DNA from 4 places in the Streptomyces sp. NPDC051172 genome. Region 2 is predicted to be linked to each of the others. Evidence: riboswitches for the same ligand, from Rfam matches in the RefSeq annotation. Region 2 holds a riboswitch; each other region holds the start of a gene.
The links. Region 2 has a riboswitch for thiamine pyrophosphate ahead of thiO (glycine oxidase ThiO). Riboswitches for the same ligand answer to the same signal wherever they lie in the genome.
Positions count from the first base shown of each region.

Region 1: it holds a riboswitch for thiamine pyrophosphate, as region 2 does, so the genes downstream of both, AB0N07_RS28875 (tetratricopeptide repeat protein) here and thiO (glycine oxidase ThiO) in region 2, are expected to answer to the same signal.
Region 3: it holds a riboswitch for thiamine pyrophosphate, as region 2 does, so the genes downstream of both, thiC (phosphomethylpyrimidine synthase ThiC) here and thiO (glycine oxidase ThiO) in region 2, are expected to answer to the same signal.
Region 4: it holds a riboswitch for thiamine pyrophosphate, as region 2 does, so the genes downstream of both, AB0N07_RS04505 (thiamine ABC transporter substrate-binding protein) here and thiO (glycine oxidase ThiO) in region 2, are expected to answer to the same signal.

Region 1 covers NZ_JBFBBE010000054.1:36,469-41,283, forward strand. The annotation lists gene AB0N07_RS28860 (MBL fold metallo-hydrolase) at 1-494, opposite strand, end outside; gene AB0N07_RS28865 (aldehyde dehydrogenase) at 684-2,141, shown strand; gene AB0N07_RS28870 (ferredoxin) at 2,148-2,381, shown strand; TPP riboswitch at 2,449-2,636, shown strand; gene AB0N07_RS28875 (tetratricopeptide repeat protein) at 2,693-3,556, shown strand; gene AB0N07_RS28880 (TetR family transcriptional regulator) at 3,606-4,256, opposite strand; gene AB0N07_RS28885 (glycosyltransferase family 4 protein) at 4,467-4,815, shown strand, end outside.
Region 2 covers NZ_JBFBBE010000039.1:44,382-49,196, forward strand. The annotation lists gene pknB (Stk1 family PASTA domain-containing Ser/Thr kinase) at 1-71, opposite strand, end outside; gene AB0N07_RS23705 (thiazole synthase) at 190-984, opposite strand; gene thiS (sulfur carrier protein ThiS) at 987-1,187, opposite strand; gene thiO (glycine oxidase ThiO) at 1,184-2,338, opposite strand; TPP riboswitch at 2,336-2,447, opposite strand; gene AB0N07_RS23720 (hypothetical protein) at 2,501-2,851, shown strand; gene AB0N07_RS23725 (FAD-dependent oxidoreductase) at 2,884-4,125, shown strand; gene AB0N07_RS23730 (Rv2175c family DNA-binding protein) at 4,218-4,589, shown strand; gene thiE (thiamine phosphate synthase) at 4,749-4,815, shown strand, end outside.
Region 3 covers NZ_JBFBBE010000015.1:82,984-87,798, reverse strand. The annotation lists gene AB0N07_RS12020 (hypothetical protein) at 144-470, opposite strand; gene thiC (phosphomethylpyrimidine synthase ThiC) at 1,094-2,914, opposite strand; TPP riboswitch at 2,907-3,096, opposite strand; gene AB0N07_RS12010 (YibE/F family protein) at 3,168-4,652, shown strand; gene AB0N07_RS12005 (SsgA family sporulation/cell division regulator) at 4,796-4,815, opposite strand, start outside.
Region 4 covers NZ_JBFBBE010000005.1:93,651-98,465, forward strand. The annotation lists gene AB0N07_RS04490 (phosphatidate cytidylyltransferase) at 1-148, shown strand, start outside; gene AB0N07_RS04495 (SRPBCC family protein) at 302-751, shown strand; gene rlmN (23S rRNA (adenine(2503)-C(2))-methyltransferase RlmN) at 852-1,958, shown strand; TPP riboswitch at 1,982-2,089, shown strand; gene AB0N07_RS04505 (thiamine ABC transporter substrate-binding protein) at 2,177-3,253, shown strand; gene AB0N07_RS04510 (iron ABC transporter permease) at 3,298-4,815, shown strand, end outside.

The sequences.
Region 1 (4,815 bases), on a different contig from region 2:
AGGCCGAGCAGCTCGCCGGGGACGATCTCCCGGTCGGGCAGCGCGGGGGAGAAGCCCGGCAGAGTGGTGCGGGGCGCTGCGTCGCGCAGCGGTGCCACGTGCTCCTCGGGGGCGCCGGCGGCGACCAGCTTGGCGGTCATGTACGCGAACCAGCGCCCCGGCCGGGTGTCGCGGGTGCGCCGCACGATCGCCGTGTCCGCGGCATGCATGGCGATCCAGGCGCCGGACGCCTCGCGCACCTTGCCGGACAGGCCGTGGTGGTCGGGGTGGTGGTGGGTGATGACGACGCCGTGCACCTCGCCCACCGCCGTACCGCAGGCCGTCAGCCCCTCGGCGAGCGTGTCCCAGGAGGCGGGGTCGTCCCAGCCCGTGTCGACCAGTACGGGCCCGCGGTCGGTGTCGACGACGTAGACCAGCGTATGGCCGAGCGGGTTGTCCGGGATGGGGACCTCGATCGACCGGACGCCTCCGCCGTGGTCGTACACCTGCGTCATGGGCTCCCCAATCACCGCGGACCGGCCACGCTCGGCCCACTATAACTAGAACGCGTTTCGATGGGAGCCCAAGTCACCTGTCCACGCGGTCAACTCGTGTGCGGCCCGTGGACTCCTCCGAGGGGAACTGGTATCAGTGCCGTATCTGATGAACCGTCAGAGACAGGCGCTCCGGGGAGGCAGTCGGCCATGACCGAGCTCGTGGAACACGGACAGCTGTTCATCGGCGGGGAGTTGACCGACCCCCTCGGCAAGGACGTCATCGAGGTGATCTCACCGCACACCGAGGAGGTCATCGGGCGGGTGCCGCACGCCTCGCGGGAGGACGTCGACCGGGCCGTCGCCGCCGCCCGCCGCGCCTTCGACGAGGGGCCCTGGCCGCGGATGACCCTCGACGAACGGATCGAGGTCGTCACCCGCATCAAGGACGCGATCGCCGTACGGCACGAGGAGATCGCCCGTGTGATCTCCTCCGAGAACGGGTCCCCGTACTCCTGGAGCGTCCTCGCGCAGGCGCTCGGCGCGATGATGGTGTGGGACGCGGCGATCACCGTCGCCCGGAACTTCACGTATGAGGAGCAGCGCGACGGCGTGCTCGGGAAGATCCTGGTGCGGCGCGAGCCGGTCGGGGTCGTGGCGGCCGTGGTCCCCTGGAACGTCCCGCAGTTCGTGGCCGCCGCCAAGCTCGCGCCCGCGCTGCTCACCGGCTGCACGGTGGTGCTCAAGCCGTCACCCGAGTCGCCGCTGGACGCGTACATCCTGGCCGACATCACGCGCGAGGCCGGGCTGCCCGAGGGCGTGCTGTCGATCCTGCCCGCGGACCGCGAGGTCAGCGAGTACCTGGTCGGGCATCCCGGGGTCGACAAGGTCGCCTTCACCGGTTCGGTGGCGGCCGGCAGGCGCGTGATGGAGGTGGCCTCCCGCAACCTCACCCGCGTGACACTGGAGCTGGGCGGCAAGTCGGCGGCGGTCGTCCTGCCGGACGCGGACGTGGCGACCACCGTCGCGGGCGTCGTCCCGGCGGCCTGGATGAACAACGGCCAGGCGTGCGTGGCCCAGACCCGCATCCTGCTGCCGCGCTCGCGCTACGACGAGTTCGCCGAGGCCTTCGCGGCGGCGGCGAGCGCCCTGGTCGTCGGCGACCCCCTGGATGCGGCGACCCAGGTCGGCCCGCTCGTGGCGAAGCGCCAGCAGCAGCGCAACCTCGACTACATCCGCATCGGCCAGGAGGAGGGCGCCAAGATCCTCACCGGTGGCGGCCGCCCGCCGGGCCTGGACCGCGGCTGGTACGTCGAACCGACCCTCTTCGGCGACGTCGACAACTCCATGCGCATCGCGCGGGAGGAGATCTTCGGCCCGGTGATCTGCCTGCTCCCGTACGGCGACGAGTCCGAAGCCCTGAAGATCGCGAACGACTCCGAGTACGGGCTCAGCGGCAGCGTGTGGACGGTGGACGTGGCTCACGGCATCGAGGTGGCTCGGCAGGTCCGCACCGGCACGTACTCGGTGAACACCTTCAGCCTCGACATGCTCGGCCCCTTCGGCGGCTACAAGAACTCCGGCCTTGGGCGGGAGTTCGGGCCCGAGGGCTACGGCGAGTACCTCGAACACAAGATGATCCATCTCCCGGCAGGCTGGGAGGGCTGAGTGACCATGGGCGACCGCTGGCACGTCGAGGTCGACCGCTCCGTCTGCATCGGCTCGGCCCAGTGCGTCCACCGCGCGACCGGGGCCTTCCGCCTCGACTCCGCCATGCAGTCGCACCCCGTCGAGCCGGAGACGGACGCCGACGAACGCATCCTGGAGGCGGCGGAGAACTGCCCGGTGGAGGCCGTCGTGATCACGCTGCTGGGGAGTGGGGAGCCGGTGTTTCCGCCGGAGGAGTAGAGCCAGAAAAAGTACCATTTCAGGGGTTTCATTCCAGGTCGGATGTTCTATTCTGGGAATTGGCCTACGGGACGAGTGAGGGAGCCCGAACCGGAGTAGCCGATTCTGGCGTGAAGCAGTCAGTCCGCTGGGACCGACGTCGACGGTCCGGGCTGAGAGGCCGGAAGGCCGTGGATCGCAAGGTCCACGACTGGAAGGCGACCTCCACCACCTGACCCGGGTAGCACCGGCGAAGGGAACCCGTCTCGTAGGTCCTTGGTGTGCCCGCTACGCTCCAGCGGTTGCCGTAGGAGCGATCGGGGCGGGGAAGAGTGCGAAGGTCCGAGGCCAGAAAGCTGATCAAGCAGGCTCGTGAGGCGTGGCAGGCCGAGGCGTGGCCGCGCGCCGCCGGCCTCTACGAGCAGGTGCTCGCCCATTTCCCGGACGAGAAACCGAGCGCCAACTGGTGGTACAACGCCGCGCTCGCCCACAAGTTCCTGCGGAACTGGGCGAAGGCGTACGAACTCGGACGCGAGGCCGCCGCGCGCTCCCCGCGCGGTGAGGGCGACCCGGCGTACTGGAACCTGGGCATCGCGGCGACCATCCAGCGCGACTGGGCCACGGCCCGCGACGCCTGGGCCGGCTTCGGCATCGCCCTCCCCGACGGTGAGGGCGAGATCGTCGGCAGCTTCGGCAACGCATGCGTACGGCTCGACACCGGCGGCAAGCGCGAGGTCGTGTGGATCGAGCGGCTGTGCCCGACGCGGGGGCGGGTGGTGAACGTCCCGGTGACCGGAGGGCGGCGGTACGGCGAGATCGTCGTCCACGACGGCGAGCCGAAGGGGGAGCGGATCCTCGACGGCGTGACCTTCCCCGTCTTCGACGAGCTGCTCCTCTTCGAGGCCTCCGAGCTGCCCACCATGGAGGTGACCGTGGCGGCCGGCGAGGCGGTCGACCTGCGGGCCCTGCTCGACCTGTTCGGCGAGCACGGCTACGGCGCGGAACCGGCCAGCAGCGCCCGCGTGCTCTGCGGCTGCTGCAGCGAGGGCACCCACCAGCAGGACCGGAGCCTGCCGACAGGCGCCCAGACGGTGTCCCTCGCGGCCCCCGAGGAGGAGGCGCGGCGGCTGCTGGCGCAGTGGGCGGACGGCGCGACGATCGGGCGGAGCTGGAGCGGGCTGGCGGCGGTCGGCTGAGACGTGCCCCGGGGCGCCGCCGAACCGCGGCCGGCTTCCTCCGCTCTCCTCAGGACGGTTTCCCGGACGCCTTCGGATCCGTCAGGTCGATCAGCCGGCAGACCGTCTCGATGTCGATCTTGACCTGGGCGATGGAGGCGCGGCCCGAGAGCCAGGTGATCAGGGCCGAGTGCCAGGTGTGCTCGATGACCCGGACCGCGGAGAGCTGCTCGGGGGTCGGGTTCTCCTGGCCCATCGCGTCCAGGATGATCAGGGTGGTCTGGCGGGAGACCTGGTCCACCTCGGGCGAGACGCTGCGGTCGGCGAAGGTCAGCGCACGCACCATCGCATCGGCCAGATGCGGCTCGCGCTGCAGCGCGCGGAAGGCCCGCATCAGCGTCTCGGCGACCCGCTCGGCCGCCGTCTCGCCCTGCGGCGGCTTCTTCCGCAGCGTGCCGTGCATGTGCTCCAGCTGGTCCTGCATGGTGGCGACCAGCAGATGGATCTTGGACGGGAAGTAGCGGTAGAGGGTGCCGAGGGCGACCTGCGAGGACTCGGCGACCTCGCGCATCTGCACCGCGTCGAAACCGCCCCGGCTGGCCAGCTGCGCGCTCGCGTGCAGGATGCGCCGACGACGCGCCTCCTGCCGCTCCGTGAGGGGCGGGGAGGCCGGCTGCGAGGTACGTGCTTCCACCTTGGCCACCTTCGCTTGCGCAGGCATGGATCCCGTTCCGTGACAGTCGGTGAGGGCTGGTGATCGCACCGAGTTTGGCAGGGCCTCGGCCGTGGCGCGAATCACCTGATCCACTGCTCACCGCACCCCTACCTGCCGGTAGATTCAGAGCCTCCTGGACGATCAAGTCTGAAACTTGTTCTAGATTAGCGTCCCGGCGTAATCTCGCGGGACAGTGCAGGCAGAAGGGGGCCCAGAGTGACCGCTGAGGCCAGTCAGGCGGGTCCCCGGGAGGACCTCGCCGCCGACGGCGAGCGACCGCTCCACATCGCGCTCCTCACTTATAAAGGGAACCCGTTCTGCGGCGGACAGGGCGTCTACGTCCGCCACCTCTCGCGTGAGCTGGCCCGCCTCGGCCACCGCGTCGAGGTCATCGGCTCCCAGCCCTACCCCGTGCTCGACGAGGGCGCGGACTACGCCGGCCGGCTGAGCTTGACCGAGCTGCCGAGCCTCGACCTCTACCGCTCGCCGGACCCCTTCCGCACCCCGGGGCGCGACGAGTACCGCGACTGGATCGACGCGCTGGAGGTCGCGACCATGTGGACCG
Region 2 (4,815 bases):
ATCCGCGCGTCCACGCGATAGCGCCCGTCGAGCACCTGCCCGACCAGAGGGTCCTGAAGGGTCGTATCCACGCAGGTGAGTGTACGAGCCGTGACTGACAGGGCTCCCGGTTCGGGTGAGATCGGGGCGGGACTGCAGCCGAGCTGTGACGGACGTCGCACCGACTTCCGGATCTTGTCGAACGCGAGTTCAGAACGCGGGGCGTTCGGGATCCAGGTGCGCGCGCCCCTCGTGCGGCGAGGACGCCTCCGCGAAATGGCGGCGCGGGATGCGGCCCGCCCGGTACGCGAGCCTGCCCGCCTCCACGGCGTGCTTCATGGCCTCGGCCATCAGCTGCGGCTCCTGCGCCCGCGTCACCGCTGAGGCAAGCATCACACCCGCACACCCCAGCTCCATCGCGAGCGCCGCGTCCGAGGCCGTACCGGCGCCCGCGTCCAGAATCACAGGCACGCGCGCGTGCTCGGTGATCAGCTGGAAGTTGTGCGGGTTGCGGATGCCGAGCCCGGAACCGATGGGCGAGCCGAGCGGCATGATCGCCGCGCAGCCGACGTCCTCCAGCCTGCGCGCGAGAACCGGGTCGTCGTTGGTGTACGGCAGCACCGTGAATCCGTCGTCGACCAGGGTCTCCGCCGCGTCCAGCAGCTCGATCGGGTCCGGCAGCAGGGTGCGCTCGTCGGCGATCACCTCAAGCTTGATCAGTTCGGTGCCGAGCGCCTCACGCGCGAGGCGGGCGGTCAGCACGGCCTCCCCGGCGGTGAAGCAGCCCGCCGTGTTCGGCAGCACCCGGATGCCGAGCTTCTCCAGGACGGACAGCACCGAGCCGTGCACCGAGGGGTCCACGCGCCGCATCGCGACCGTCGTCAGCTCCGTGCCGGACGCCACCAGCGCCCGCTCGAGGACGTCGAGGCTGGGGGCACCGCCGGTGCCCATGATCAGACGGGACGTGAAGGACGTACCGCCGATGACAAAGGGGTCGTCGGCCATGGTCAGCCTCCTTGGACGGCGGTGAGGACCTCGACGCGGTCCCCCTCGCAGAGGGACGTCGACGGCCACTGCGCGCGCGGGACGACGGTTTCGTTCAGGGCGGCGGCCACTCCGGAGGGAGCCGGGGTCAGCGCGCGTACGACGGTGTCGAGAGCCGTGCCGGAGGCGAATTCCCTGGGCTCTCCGTTGACGGAGATGTTCATGCGGGCTGCTCCAGGAGCGCGAAACGCTTGGGAGTGAACGGGCGTGCCTCGTCCGGGAGTTCACCCGTGGTCAGGGCGTGCGCCATGGCGTCGCCGGTGACCGGGGTGAGCAGCACGCCGTTGCGGTAGTGGCCGGTGGCCAGCAGCAGACCGGGCAGTTCGGTCGGGCCGAGCAGAGGCGCGTTGTCCGGGGAGCCGGGGCGCAGTCCGGCCCGCGTCTCCGTCAGCGGCAGCTCGGTGATCCCGGGGACCAGCTCGTGCGCGTCGCGCAGCAGCTCGTACACGCCGCCCGCGGTGACCGTCGTGTCCCAGCCCAGCTCCTCGCTGGTCGCTCCGACGACCAGCTCGCCGTTCTCGCGCGGCACCAGGTAGACATGGCTGCCGCGGACGACGGCGCGTACCGTGCGGCTCAGGAACGGCGCGTACCGCTTCGGCACGGTCAGCCGCAGCACCTGCCCCTTCACGGGGCGTACGGGCGGCAGCACGTCGTCCGGGACGCCCGGCAGCCGTCCGCTGAGGCTGCCGGCGGCCAGCACCACCTGGCCCGCGCCCAACTCGGCGCCGTCGGTCGTGGTGACGCCGCAGGCCCGGTCCCGTACGACGTGGAACCGCTCGGCCCACGCCCGGTGGAACACGACTCCGGCCCGCTCGCACGCGGCCACCAGCGCGCGTGCCAGCCGCCGCGGGTCGATCTGGTGGTCGCCGTCCACCCGCAGGCCGCCGCGCACGCCCGGTGCGAGCATCGGCTCCAGGCGCCGGCATTCGCGCCCCGACAGCCACTCCGACTCAAGGCCCGACTCCCGCTGCAGGGCGTGCAGTTCGCGCAGATGGGCGCGGTCGTCGGCGTCCAGGGCGACGGCGAGCGTGCCGCACCGGCGGTAGCCGAGGTCCTGGCCGGTGAGGTCGGTGAGCTCGGCCGCGAAGCCCGGGTAGCGGCGGGCGGACTCCAGGTTGAGGCCGAGCAGGGTCTGCTCGCCGTAGTGCAGTTCCGTGACCGCGGCCAGCATCCCGGCGGCCACCTGAGCGGCCCCGCCGCCCGGTTCGGGGTCCACGACGGCCGTGGCGAAGCCGCGCTGCGCGGCCCGCCAGGCCGTGACCAGGCCGATGATCCCGCCCCCGATGACGAGGACGTCTGACGTACGTGACGACATGGGCGTCCAGCCCCTCCCTTCGCCGGCATGACCCGGATCAGGTTCGTACGGTCGGAGGCCGCCAGCCTCCCTCTCAGCCCGGTGCGTCCGGGCTCCCGCGAGTGCTTGTACGTTGGCCACCCTAGCCCGACCCGCCGTGCCTCTGTAAGGGAGCCTTCCGTCATGCCCCGCTCGCTGGACGGCCTCGTCCTCGCCCCCGTCGCCGACCAGGCCCCAGGTCAGGTGGGTACCCGGACCCGGTTCACGTACCACGAGCAGGGCGGCGAGATCTGGGCCGAGTACGCGGGCGGCGACGTCGTGCGCGGGCATCTCGTGGGTACTCGGTCAGGTGACCGTCTGGACTTCCGGTACGTACAGCTCAAGCACGACGGGACGACGTCCTCGGGGCACTGCGTCTCGGCTGTCGTGGAGCTGCCGGACGGGCGTATGCGACTGGAGGAGACCTGGGACTGGGAGTCGCAGTCGGGCAGCGGGACCAGTGTTGTGGAGCAGGTCACTGAGCACGACTCCTGACTGACAAATAGTCAGTTGTCTATGGTGATCAGGTGAGCGAGCAGACGCGGGAAGAGAGCACGTCACCGGGGCGGCGCGTGGCCGTCGTCGGCGCGGGCATGGCCGGTGTCCAGACCGCGGTCGCCCTGCGCGAACAGGGCTTCACCGGCACCGTGACGGTGATCGGCGCCGAACCCCATCAGCCCTACGACCGGCCGCCGCTGTCCAAGGCCGTCCTGCTCGGCAAGTCCGAGGGCTCCGCCTTCGACGTCGACTTCGAGGCGCTCGGCATCGAACTGCGGCTGGGGTGCGAGGTGCTCGGCGTGCGCCCCGGCGAGCACGAGCTGGACACCGAGGCCGGGCCGGTGCGGTACGACGTCCTGGTCCTTGCGACCGGCGCGGAACCGGTCACGCTGCCGGGCACCGAGGGCGTGCCCGGGGTGCATCTGCTGCGCACCCTGGACGACGCCGAGCGGCTGCGGCCCGTGCTCGCCAGGCAACACGACATCGTGGTCGTCGGCGCGGGCTGGATCGGCGCGGAGTTCGCCACCGCCGCGCGCGAGGCGGGCTGCGCGGTCACCGTCGTCGAGGCCGCCGACCGGCCGCTCGCCGGGGCGCTGCCCGCCGAGGTGGCCGCACCGATGGCCGCCTGGTACGCCGACGCGGGCGCCGAACTGCGCACGCACGCGCGCGTGGCGTACATCGAGCCCGGCGCGGTCGTCCTCGACGACGGCTCCCGGCTGCCCGCGGGCGCCGTGGTGGTCGGCATCGGCGCGCGCCCCGCCACGGCCTGGCTGACCGGCGCGGGCATCGAGCTCGGCGCGCACCGCGAAGTCGTCGCCGACGCCCACCTGCGCACCTCGGCACCGGACATCTTCGCGGTCGGCGACTGCGCCTCCTTCTCTTCGGGACGGTACGACGAGCGTCTGCTGGTCCACCACTGGGACAACGCCCTGCAGGGCCCGCGCACGGTGGCCGCGAACATCATCGGCGAGGCCACCGGAGAGCCCCCCGCGGTCTACGACCCGGTCCCGTACTTCTGGTCCGAGCAGTTCGGCCGCTTCGTCCAGTACGCCGGCCATCACACCGCCGCCGACACGACCCTGTGGCGCGGCGACCCCTCGGGCCCCGCCTGGTCCGTCTGCTGGCTGCGCGAGAGCCGCCTGGTCGCCCTGCTGGCGGTCGGCAGGCCGAGGGACCTGGCGCAGGGCAGACGGCTGATCGAGGCGGGCGCCGCGATGGACCCGGAGCTGCTGGTGGACCCGGCGCGGCCCATGAAGACGGCCACGGCGTAGTACCCGGACGGCGGCCCCGACGGGACGGCGAAACCCCCAGGTCGGACGGTTCTGGCTTCCGACTGTCAGTGCGGGATGGCAGGCTTGAGTCCGTGACCGAGATTGACGCAAAGATCGATGCTCTCGTCCCCGCCTGGCTCACCCTCCCCGACATCGCAGAGATGCTCGATGTCGAGGTGACGCGTGTGCGGCAGCTGGTCAAGGAGGGCCAGCTCATCGCCGTACGCCGAGGTGAGAACCGAGCGCTGCACGTGCCCGCCGCATTCATCGACGAGGCCGAGCAGAAGGTCGTCAAGGGCCTGACCGGCACCCTGACGCTCCTGAGGGACGACGGCTTCACCGACGAAGAGATGATCGAGTGGCTCTTCACCCCCGACGACAGCCTGCCCGGCACCCCCGCGCAGGCACTGAGCGAGAATCGCGGTACGGAGGTGAAGCGCCGGGCCCAGGCGCTCGCCGTCTGATCCGAACAGGCTGAACCGAACACCGTCCGGCGTACGGGCCGAGGTCCGCGCAGGCAGGGCCGCGGCCGTGGTTCACTGCGGCCCGCAGAAACCGACGGCCACGGCCGGCCGCAGCCCGTACGCCGCCGACCAGGAACGACACCCACGGGGGACCCTCGTATGCCCGACACCGCCGCTGCCGCACGCGCCGAGCTCGCCGACGCCCGCGTCTACCTGTGCACGGACG
Region 3 (4,815 bases), on a different contig from region 2:
GGCACCTCAGGCCGAAGAGCGGACCGTCCTCCACGTCGGAGCTGCCACTCTCGACTTCTGAAAGACCCCTTCAGCGATCTCCTCGGGAGACGCCCCTTCAATCACAGCACCGCCGAACCGCTCTGTGATGCCTTGGCCGGCCTTCATCGAGCTGGATCGGTGCCCTCATCGGGCCGGCCGAGCCTCCGGCTCAGGCCAGGTTGTGAGCGCAGGCCTGCCAGCCTGCGGTGATCCTCGGAACCGGACAGGCTATCGTCCAAGGACAAGAGCGACAGGAGCTGCACGGGACGCCCGGCCGAGGCTGCCGCCTCCAGCTTGTGATGGCCGTCGAGCAGGAAATGCGTCACTCCCCAGTGCTCGTATTCGTCGGTCGACTGAAGGCTCACCGCAGGCTGACAGCGATCCAGCGTCGACACCGCGACTGCCGTCGGCACCGCCCTTTGCATCATCCGCGCGGCGTACTCCGCCACCCGTTCCCGGTCGTTCCACAGGGGGAGGAACCATCGGTACGACGAACTCGTAGAGGTGAGCGTCTTCGTCGATCACAGTCTCGAACGTGCGGTGGTACGGCGTGCGGGGATGCTCCGGAAGACCCCAGAACTGGTCGGGTCCCCAGGTGGCGACTTGCTCATTGCTGAAGTAGTCGCCCTCCTGCCCCGGAGTGATCAACCGCGGCTCCACACGGATCAGCGACGGCAGGTAGTTGCCTTCCGGCAGCAGGGATCCGAACGCAAGCAGAATGCCGTCGTCCAGGTCGGAGACCCGACCGGCGAGGCATTCCTGCATGCCCTCCGACGACAGCGTCTGATTGGCGCCCTCCAGCCGCTGGAACAGAAACATCATCGAGGACCAGCAACCTGCGGCCCGGCGCCGACCCCAGTCCCTGGAGCTCGGTCGCGAACCGCAGCCTCGCCTCCGATCCGGGCACTCCGAGCCTGCGCGGCTCGCCCACGACGATGCTCATCATGCCCGTGACCGTATGAGAGCCACCGCCAGGCACCAGACCGCTCCCCACGAAGAGCCGGCCTGTACACCCGGCCGTCGCCGGACCCGGGCCCCACCATGAGCAACGGGCCCGACGACAGGTGGCCGCTCAGTCCGCGATCGGCAGGTACACCCTGTTGCCGCTGGCAGCGAACTCCTTGGACTTCTGCAGCATGCCTTCCGCGACCTCCTCCGGCGACGCCCCCTCGACAGCGCCACCACCGAACCGCTCTGTGATGCTTTGGCTGATCTTCATCGAGCAGAACTTCGGCCCGCACATCGAGCAGAAGTGGGCGGTCTTGGCCGGCTCCGCCGGGAGGGTCTCGTCGTGGAACTCCCGTGCCGTGTCCGGGTCCAGGGCGAGGTTGAACTGGTCCTCCCACCGGAACTCGAAGCGGGCGTCGGACAGCGCGTCGTCCCATTCCTGCGCCCCGGGGTGCCCCTTGGCGAGGTCGGCCGCATGGGCGGCGATCTTGTAGGTGATGACACCGGTCTTGACGTCGTCACGGTTGGGCAGGCCCAGGTGTTCCTTGGGCGTGACATAGCAGAGCATGGCCGTGCCCCACCACGCGATCATCGCGGCACCTATGCCGGAGGTGATGTGGTCGTACGCCGGCGCGACGTCCGTGGTCAGCGGGCCGAGCGTATAGAACGGAGCTTCATCGCAGATCTCCTGCTGAAGGTCGATGTTCTCCTTGATCTTGTGCATCGGGACGTGTCCCGGGCCCTCGATCATGGTCTGTACGTTGAAACGCTTGGCGATCCGGTTGAGTTCCCCGAGCGTGCGCAACTCAGCGAACTGCGCCTCGTCGTTGGCGTCCGCGATCGACCCGGGCCTGAGGCCGTCGCCCAGCGAGTACGTGACGTCGTAGGCGGCGAGGATCTCGCAGAGTTCCTCGAAGTTCTCGTACAGGAACGACTCCTTGTGGTGCGCGAGGCACCACGCGGCCATGATGGAGCCGCCACGCGAGACGATGCCGGTCTTGCGGTTCGCGGTGAGCGGGACGTACGGCAGGCGGACGCCCGCGTGGACCGTCATGTAGTCCACGCCCTGCTCGGCCTGCTCGATGACGGTGTCCTTGTAGATCTCCCAGGTGAGCTCCTCGGCGCGGCCGTCCACCTTCTCCAGGGCCTGATAGAGCGGCACCGTGCCGATGGGGACGGGGGAGTTGCGCAGCACCCACTCACGCGTGGTGTGGATGTTGCGGCCGGTGGAGAGGTCCATGACCGTGTCGGCACCCCAGCGGGACGCCCAGGTCATCTTCTCGACCTCCTCCTCGATGGAGGACGTCACCGCGGAGTTGCCGATGTTGGCGTTGACCTTCACCAGGAACCGCTTGCCGATGATCATCGGCTCGATCTCCGGGTGATTGACGTTGGCCGGCAGTACCGCGCGGCCCGCCTCGATCTCCTGGCGGACCACCTCGGGCGAGACGTTCTCCCGGATGGCCACGTACTCCATCTCCGGCGTGATCTCCCCGCGGCGGGCGTACGCGAGCTGCGTGACCGCCTTGCCGTCGCGACTGCGGCGCGGCTGGCGCGGCCGGCCCGGGAAAACCGCGTCGAGGTTGCGCAGACCACCTCGTGGAGAGGTGTGCTTGATCCCGTCGTCCTCGGGACGGGCGGGACGGCCCGCGTACTCCTCCGTGTCGCCGCGCGCGATGATCCAGTTCTCGCGCAGCGGGGCGAGCCCCCTGCGCACATCGGTGTCGACGAGCGGATCGGTGTACGGGCCCGACGTGTCGTACAGCGTGACCGACTGCCCGTTGGTGAGATGCACCTGACGGACCGGCACCCGCAGATCGGGGCGCGAGCCCTCGACATACGCCTTGTGCCAGCCGATGGACTTCCCGGCCTCCTGGGACTTTTCGCCCTGAATGGGCTGTTCGTCCTGGCTGGAGGCAGGCGTGCGTGCGTCCTTGTTGGTCATGAGACCTACTCCCTACGCCGGCATTACCCGGTAACAGGTTCGGCGGTCGACGCAGCGGTTTCCGTCTGTCGATGTTTCGTGGGGAACATCACTCGACTTCGGTGATGTTCCACGTGAAACATCGCTGGGACGGAGGTCAGCGCCCTCTCAGCCCGGTGCTCCGAGCTCCCGCGTGTGCAAAGGTGCCTCCACGCTAGCGTCAATTCGGGCGCGCTGAACAGAGGGCCCCTGTCGTTCTTGCGATGATCTGGCGGTGACCACGACACATCAGCCCTCCTACCCCCCTCCGGAGCCGCCCCGCGGACATCGCTCCGAAGACGGCAGCCGCCATGGTTCCGGGGCTGGACACCAGCACGGGCCGGGGGCCGGCGCCGGGCACGGTCACGAGGCAGGTGGCGGGCACGGGCCGGGACACGGCCATGGTTCGGGTGGCGGGCACGGTCACTCGCACAGCCACGGTCCCGCGGCTCCGGTCTCCAAGCACCTGCGCAAGGTCATCGCCGCCATCCTCATCCCGTTCACCGCGGCCGTGGCAGTCGGGCTCGTGGTCCTGTGGCCCGGCGGCGCCCCGCCTCACGCACGCACCGGTGTGGGTTTCGACCGGCAGACCCAGCAGGCGACGGTCGCCAAGGTCGTGAGCGTGAGCTGCAAGTCGGTGAACGCCTCGGGTGAGACTGCGACGGGGGACACCTCCACCGCCGAGGGCTCCTCCGCCCAGCAGCAGGCGAAGGGCACCTGCAAGAAGGCGACGATCCGCGTCGACTCCGGAAAGGACAAGGGCCGTACGTTCACCGAGATCGTGCAGCCGGACCAGTCACGGCAGCTGCATGAGGGCGAGAAGGTCGTGGCAGCCTACGAGCCCTCCGCTCCGAAGGACCTTCAGTACTCGGTCGCCGATGTGAACCGCCGCTTCCCCATGGCGCTGCTGGCCGGCATCTTCGCGCTCGCCGTCGTGGTGGTGGGCCGGATGCGCGGCCTGATGGCCCTGATCGCGCTGGCCGTCAGCTTCCTGGTGCTGACCTTCTTCATCCTGCCCGCGATCCTGCAGGGTTCGGATCCACTGCTCGTGGCGGTGATCGGATCGAGCGCCATCATGCTGATCGCGCTCTACATGTGCCATGGTCTGTCGGCCCGTACCTCCGTGGCGGTGCTGGGCACGCTGCTCTCGCTCGTCCTGATCGGCCTGCTCGGCTCCGAGTTCATCGGCTGGGCAGCCCTGACCGGCAACACGGACGACAACACCGGTCTGATCCACGGCCTGTACCCGTCGATCGACATGAGCGGCCTGCTGCTGGCCGGCGTCATCATCGGTTCGCTCGGTGTCCTCGACGACGTGACGGTCACCCAGACGTCGGCGGTCTGGGAGCTGCACGAGGCGAATCCGTCGATGGGCTGGCGGGGGCTGTACCGGGCGGGCATCCGCATCGGCCGCGACCACATCGCATCCGTCGTCAACACTCTCGTCCTCGCCTACGCGGGCGCCGCGCTGCCCCTGCTGCTGCTCTTCTCCATCGCACAGAGCAGTGTGGGGACGGTCGCCAACAGCGAACTGGTGGCGGAGGAGATCGTACGCACGCTGGTGGGCTCGATCGGCCTGGTCGCCTCGGTGCCGGTCACGACGCTGCTCGCGGCACTGGTGGTCGCCGCCGACCGTCCGGGCCGGGAGCAGGCGGCGGGCACGGTGGGCGCAGCACCTGCTGTGGCGCGCACGGGACGGGGCCGACGGCGCAAGCGGTGAGGCGAAGGCGACTCGGGCACGCGTGAACGGACGGTTGGGGCGATACAGACTCCAGGCGCGCGTGCACATGAAGACATGGAGAAGCGTTACTGCGTCCTCCGCATCTCACGCAGAAGCGTTCCGGCCGACCCTCGCCGCCCGTCTCAGCCCGCGCTCTGCTCCT
Region 4 (4,815 bases), on a different contig from region 2:
TGAGTCGATGATCAAACGGGACCTGGGCATCAAGGACATGGGCACGCTGCTGCCGGGGCACGGCGGCATCATGGACCGGCTGGACTCGCTGCTGCCGACTGCGCCGGTGGTGTGGCTGCTGATGGTGCTGTTCGTGGGGTCCGGCTGACCGGCCCGTGACGCGTGGAGCCCCTGCCCTTCCGAGGGCGGGGGCTCCAGGCTTCGGGAGGGCTTTCCGGACGATGGCGCACCGGTCGGCCGAGTGGGACGATTCCGATGTAAGCCCTCAAAGGGGATCTCCCGAACCCGAAGCGGAGGCGCCATGTCCACCATCCATGAGGAGTTCGACGTGGACTGCCGTCCTGAGGACGCCTGGGCGTACATCATCGACCCCTCCCACATGCCGGAGTGGCAGCTCAGCGCGGTCGCCGCCGAACAGCTCGACGACCACCCCTTCGGACTCGGATCCCGGGTCCGGGTCACCCGGCACGTAGGCGCCCGCGACATTCCGATGACCATGGAGTGCACCCAGTACGAACCGCAGCGCTCCTGGACCGTACGCGGGATCGACGGCCCTGTCAGGGGCAACTTCCACGGCGAGATCACGCCCCTCGACGACGGCCGCCGTACTCACGTGACCATGGACCTGGACTTCGAGGGACGCGGCCTCGGCAGGATCCTGCTCCCGCTGGTCGTCCGCCAGCAGGTCCGCAAGGAGATGCCGCGCAACGAGCAGTTGCTCAAGGACAAGCTGGAGCACACCACCACCTAGGCAGGCCTTGTTGCTGTCGCCGGTCTCCCGGAGGCTTCACTTTCACCCGCATTCTTGGTGGAGCGGGCCACACCATTGGATCTGCGACACTGGTACAGCCATGCCTAAGCCCGGAGAACTCACTTTCGTCGCCCCCCGTGGAGCCAAGAAGCCGCCGCGGCATCTTGCCGATCTCACGCCCGCCGAGCGCAAGGAAGCGGTGGCCGAGATCGGCGAGAAGCCGTTTCGTGCCAAGCAGCTGTCGCAGCACTACTTCGCGCGGTATGCGCACGACCCGGCGGAGTGGACCGACATCCCGGCCGGTTCGCGCGGCAAGCTGCAGGAGGCGCTGCTTCCCGAGCTGATGACGGTCGTACGGCATCTGTCGACCGACCAGGGGACGACGCGCAAGACCTTGTGGCGGCTGTTCGACGGGACGCTCGTCGAGTCGGTGCTGATGCGCTACCCGGACCGGGTGACCATGTGCATCAGCTCACAGGCCGGCTGCGGGATGAACTGCCCGTTCTGTGCCACCGGGCAGGCCGGGCTCGACCGGAATCTGTCCACCGCCGAGATCGTGCACCAGATCGTCGACGGGATGCGGGCTCTCAGGGACGGAGAGGTGCCTGGAGGGCCCGCGCGGCTGTCCAACATCGTCTTCATGGGGATGGGTGAGCCGCTCGCCAACTACAAGCGGGTCGTCGGGGCCGTACGGGCCCTCACCGACCCCGCTCCCGACGGGCTCGGGCTCTCCCAGCGCGGCATCACCGTCTCGACCGTCGGCCTCGTCCCGGCCATCCACCGGTTCGCCGACGAGGGCTTCAAGTGCCGGCTCGCCATCTCGCTGCACGCGCCGGACGACGAGCTGCGCGACACCCTCGTCCCCGTCAACACCCGGTGGAAGGTGCGCGAGGTCCTCGACGCCGGCTTCGAGTACGTCGAGAAGAGCGGGCGGCGGCTGTCGATCGAGTACGCGCTGATCCGGGACATCAACGACCAGGCGTGGCGCGGTGACCGGCTCGGACGGCTGCTCCGCGGCAAGCCCGTGCACGTCAACCTCATCCCGCTGAACCCGACCCCCGGCTCGAAGTGGACGGCGTCCCGGCCCGAGGACGAGAAGGCCTTCGTCGAGGCCATCGCCGCGCATGGTGTGCCGGTGACCGTCCGGGACACCCGTGGGCAGGAGATCGACGGGGCCTGCGGTCAGCTCGCGGCCACCGAGCGGTAGCCTGAGCCGGTACGTACATCTTCATATTCCGACAGGGGAGCGCCACAGCGCTGAGAGTGCGGCAACCGGGCCGCAGACCCTCTGAACCTTGCCCAGGTCATTCTGGGTAGGAAGTTCGGTCTTCACTCGAGCTGTTGCGCCCTGCCCGGAAGCCGGTGGAATGCTCCGGCGCTTCCGGGCAGGGCCGCGTCTCTTCCTGGTCAGCCAGGAGGAATTCAGTGCACACCAAGACGTTCGTGGCCGCCGCGGTCGGCCTCGGCCTGATCACGCTGTCCGCGTGCGGGTCCTCGGCCGGCAGTGGAGGCTCGGCGGACTCCAGGACCGTGACCCTCGTCAGCCACGACTCGTGGGCCGTCTCGAAGAACGTTCTCGCGGACTTCGAGAAGCAGTCCGGATACAAGGTCAAGGTCCTCAAGAGCGGCGACGCCGGGCAGGCCGTCAACAAGGCCATCCTCACCAAGGACAACCCGCAGGGCGACGTCTTCTTCGGCGTCGACAACACCCTGCTCTCGCGGGCGCTCGACAACGGGCTGTTCCAGTCGTACGAGGCGAAGGGCGCAGACCGGATCCAGGCGCAGTACCGGGTCGACCAGGCACGGCACCGGGTCACACCGATCGACTCCGGTGACATCTGCGTCAACTACGACAAGGCGTACTTCAGCAAGCACAAGCTGGCACCGCCCCAGACGCTCGACGATCTCGTCAAGCCCGCGTACAAGAACCTGCTCGTCACCGAGAACGCCTCCACCTCCTCGCCCGGCCTCGGCTTCCTGCTCGGCACGGCCGCCAAGTACGGCGACACCGGCTGGCAGGGCTACTGGAAGAAGCTCAAGGCGAACGGCGTGAAGGTCGTCGACGGCTGGGAGCAGGCCTACAACGAGGAGTTCTCCGGGTCCGCGGGCGGCAAGAAGGCCAAGGCGGACCGGCCGCTCGTCGTCTCCTACGCCTCCTCGCCGCCCGCCGAGGTCATCTACGGCGACCCGAAGCCGAAGACCGCGCCGATCGGAACGTCGTACGGCACCTGCTTCCGGCAGATCGAGTACGCCGGGCTGCTCAGCAACGCCGGGAACACCAAGGGTGGGAAGGCGTTCATCGACTTCCTGGTGGGCAAGGAGTTCCAGGAGGACATGCCGCTCAACATGTTCGTCTACCCGGTGATCGAGGGCGCCAAGGTGCCGCCGGAGTTCGTGAAGTACGGGCAGCCGGCCAAGGACCCCGAGACCATGGCCCCGACGAAGATCGCCGCCAACCGTGACCAGTGGGTCAAGTCGTGGACGTCACTCGTACTGAAGTAGCCGTCCGCCAAAGGCGGACGGGGAGCGCGGTGCGGCTCGGTCTGATGGCCGTGCCGGTCGCGTTCTTCGCCGCCTTCTTCGCCTGGCCCGTCGCCGCGATCGTGGCGCGCGGGCTCAAGGTCGACGGGTCGTGGCAGTTCGGGCGGATCGCGGACGTCGTCACGCAGTCCGACATCCGGCACGTCCTGTGGTTCACCACCTGGCAGGCGCTCGCCTCCACCGCGCTCACGCTGCTGGTCGCGCTCCCCGGCGCGTATGTCTTCGCGCGCCTCGACTTCCCCGGCAAGCAGGTGCTGCGCGCCGTCGTCACCGTCCCGTTCGTGCTGCCGACGGTCGTGGTGGGTACGGCGTTCCTGGCGCTGGTCGGGCGCGGGGGACTGCTCGACGAGCTGTGGGGCGTACGGCTGGACACCACCGTCTGGGCCATCCTGCTGGCGCATGTCTTCTTCAACTACGCCGTGGTCGTACGGACCGTAGGCGGCCTGTGGGGGCAGCTCGACCCACGGCAGGAGGAGGCGGCGCGGATGCTGGGCGCGTCCCCGTTCAGGGCCTGGCGGAAGGTGACCCTGCCGGCGCTCGCGCCCGCCGTGGCCGCCGCCGCGCTGATGGTCTTCCTGTTCACCTTCACCTCCTTCGGCGTGGTGCAGATCCTCGGCGGCCCGACCTTCTCCACCCTCGAAGTGGAGATCTACCGGCAGACCTCGGAGATCTTCGACCTGTCCACCGCCGCCGTGCTCACGATCGTCCAGTTCGCCGCCGTCGGCGCGATCCTCGCCGTGCACGCCTGGACCGTACGGCGGCGGGAGACAGCCCTGCGGCTCGTGGACGCGAACGTCACGGCGCGGCGGCCGCGCGGGGCCGGGCAGTGGGCGCTGCTGGCCGGAGTCCTCGCCACCGTCCTCGTGCTGCTCGTGCTGCCGCCGGCCGTGCTGGTGCAGCGCTCCCTGGGCGCCTCGGGCTTCGGCTACTACCGGGCGCTGACCCACGACGACGGCGGGACCTTCCTCGTGCCGCCGATCCAGGCCGTCGGCAACTCGCTCCAGTACGCCCTCGCCGCGACCGCCATCGCCGTGGCGATCGGCGGTCTGGCCGCCGCGGCGCTCGCGCGCCGGGACGCGGGCCGACTGGTCCGTGGCTTCGACGCACTGCTGATGCTGCCCCTGGGCGTCTCCGCCGTGACCGTCGGCTTCGGCTTCCTGATCGCGCTCGACAAGCCGCCGCTGAATCTGCGCAGTTCATGGATTCTGGTGCCGCTCGCGCAGGCGCTGGTGGGCGCCCCCTTCGTCGTACGGACCATGCTGCCGGTGCTGCGGGCCGTGGACGCGCGGCTCAGGGAGGCGGCGGCCGTGCTCGGCGCGTCGCCGTGGCGGGTGTGGCGGGAGGTCGACCTGCCGATGGTGCGGCGGGCGCTGCTGGTCGCGGCCGGGTTCGCGTTCGCGGTGTCACTGGGGGAGTTCGGGGCGACCGTGTTCATCGCGCGGCCGGACAACCCGACGCTGCCGGTCGCCGTGGCCCGGCTGCTCGGCCGGCCGGGCGACCTCAACTACGGGCAGGCGATGGCC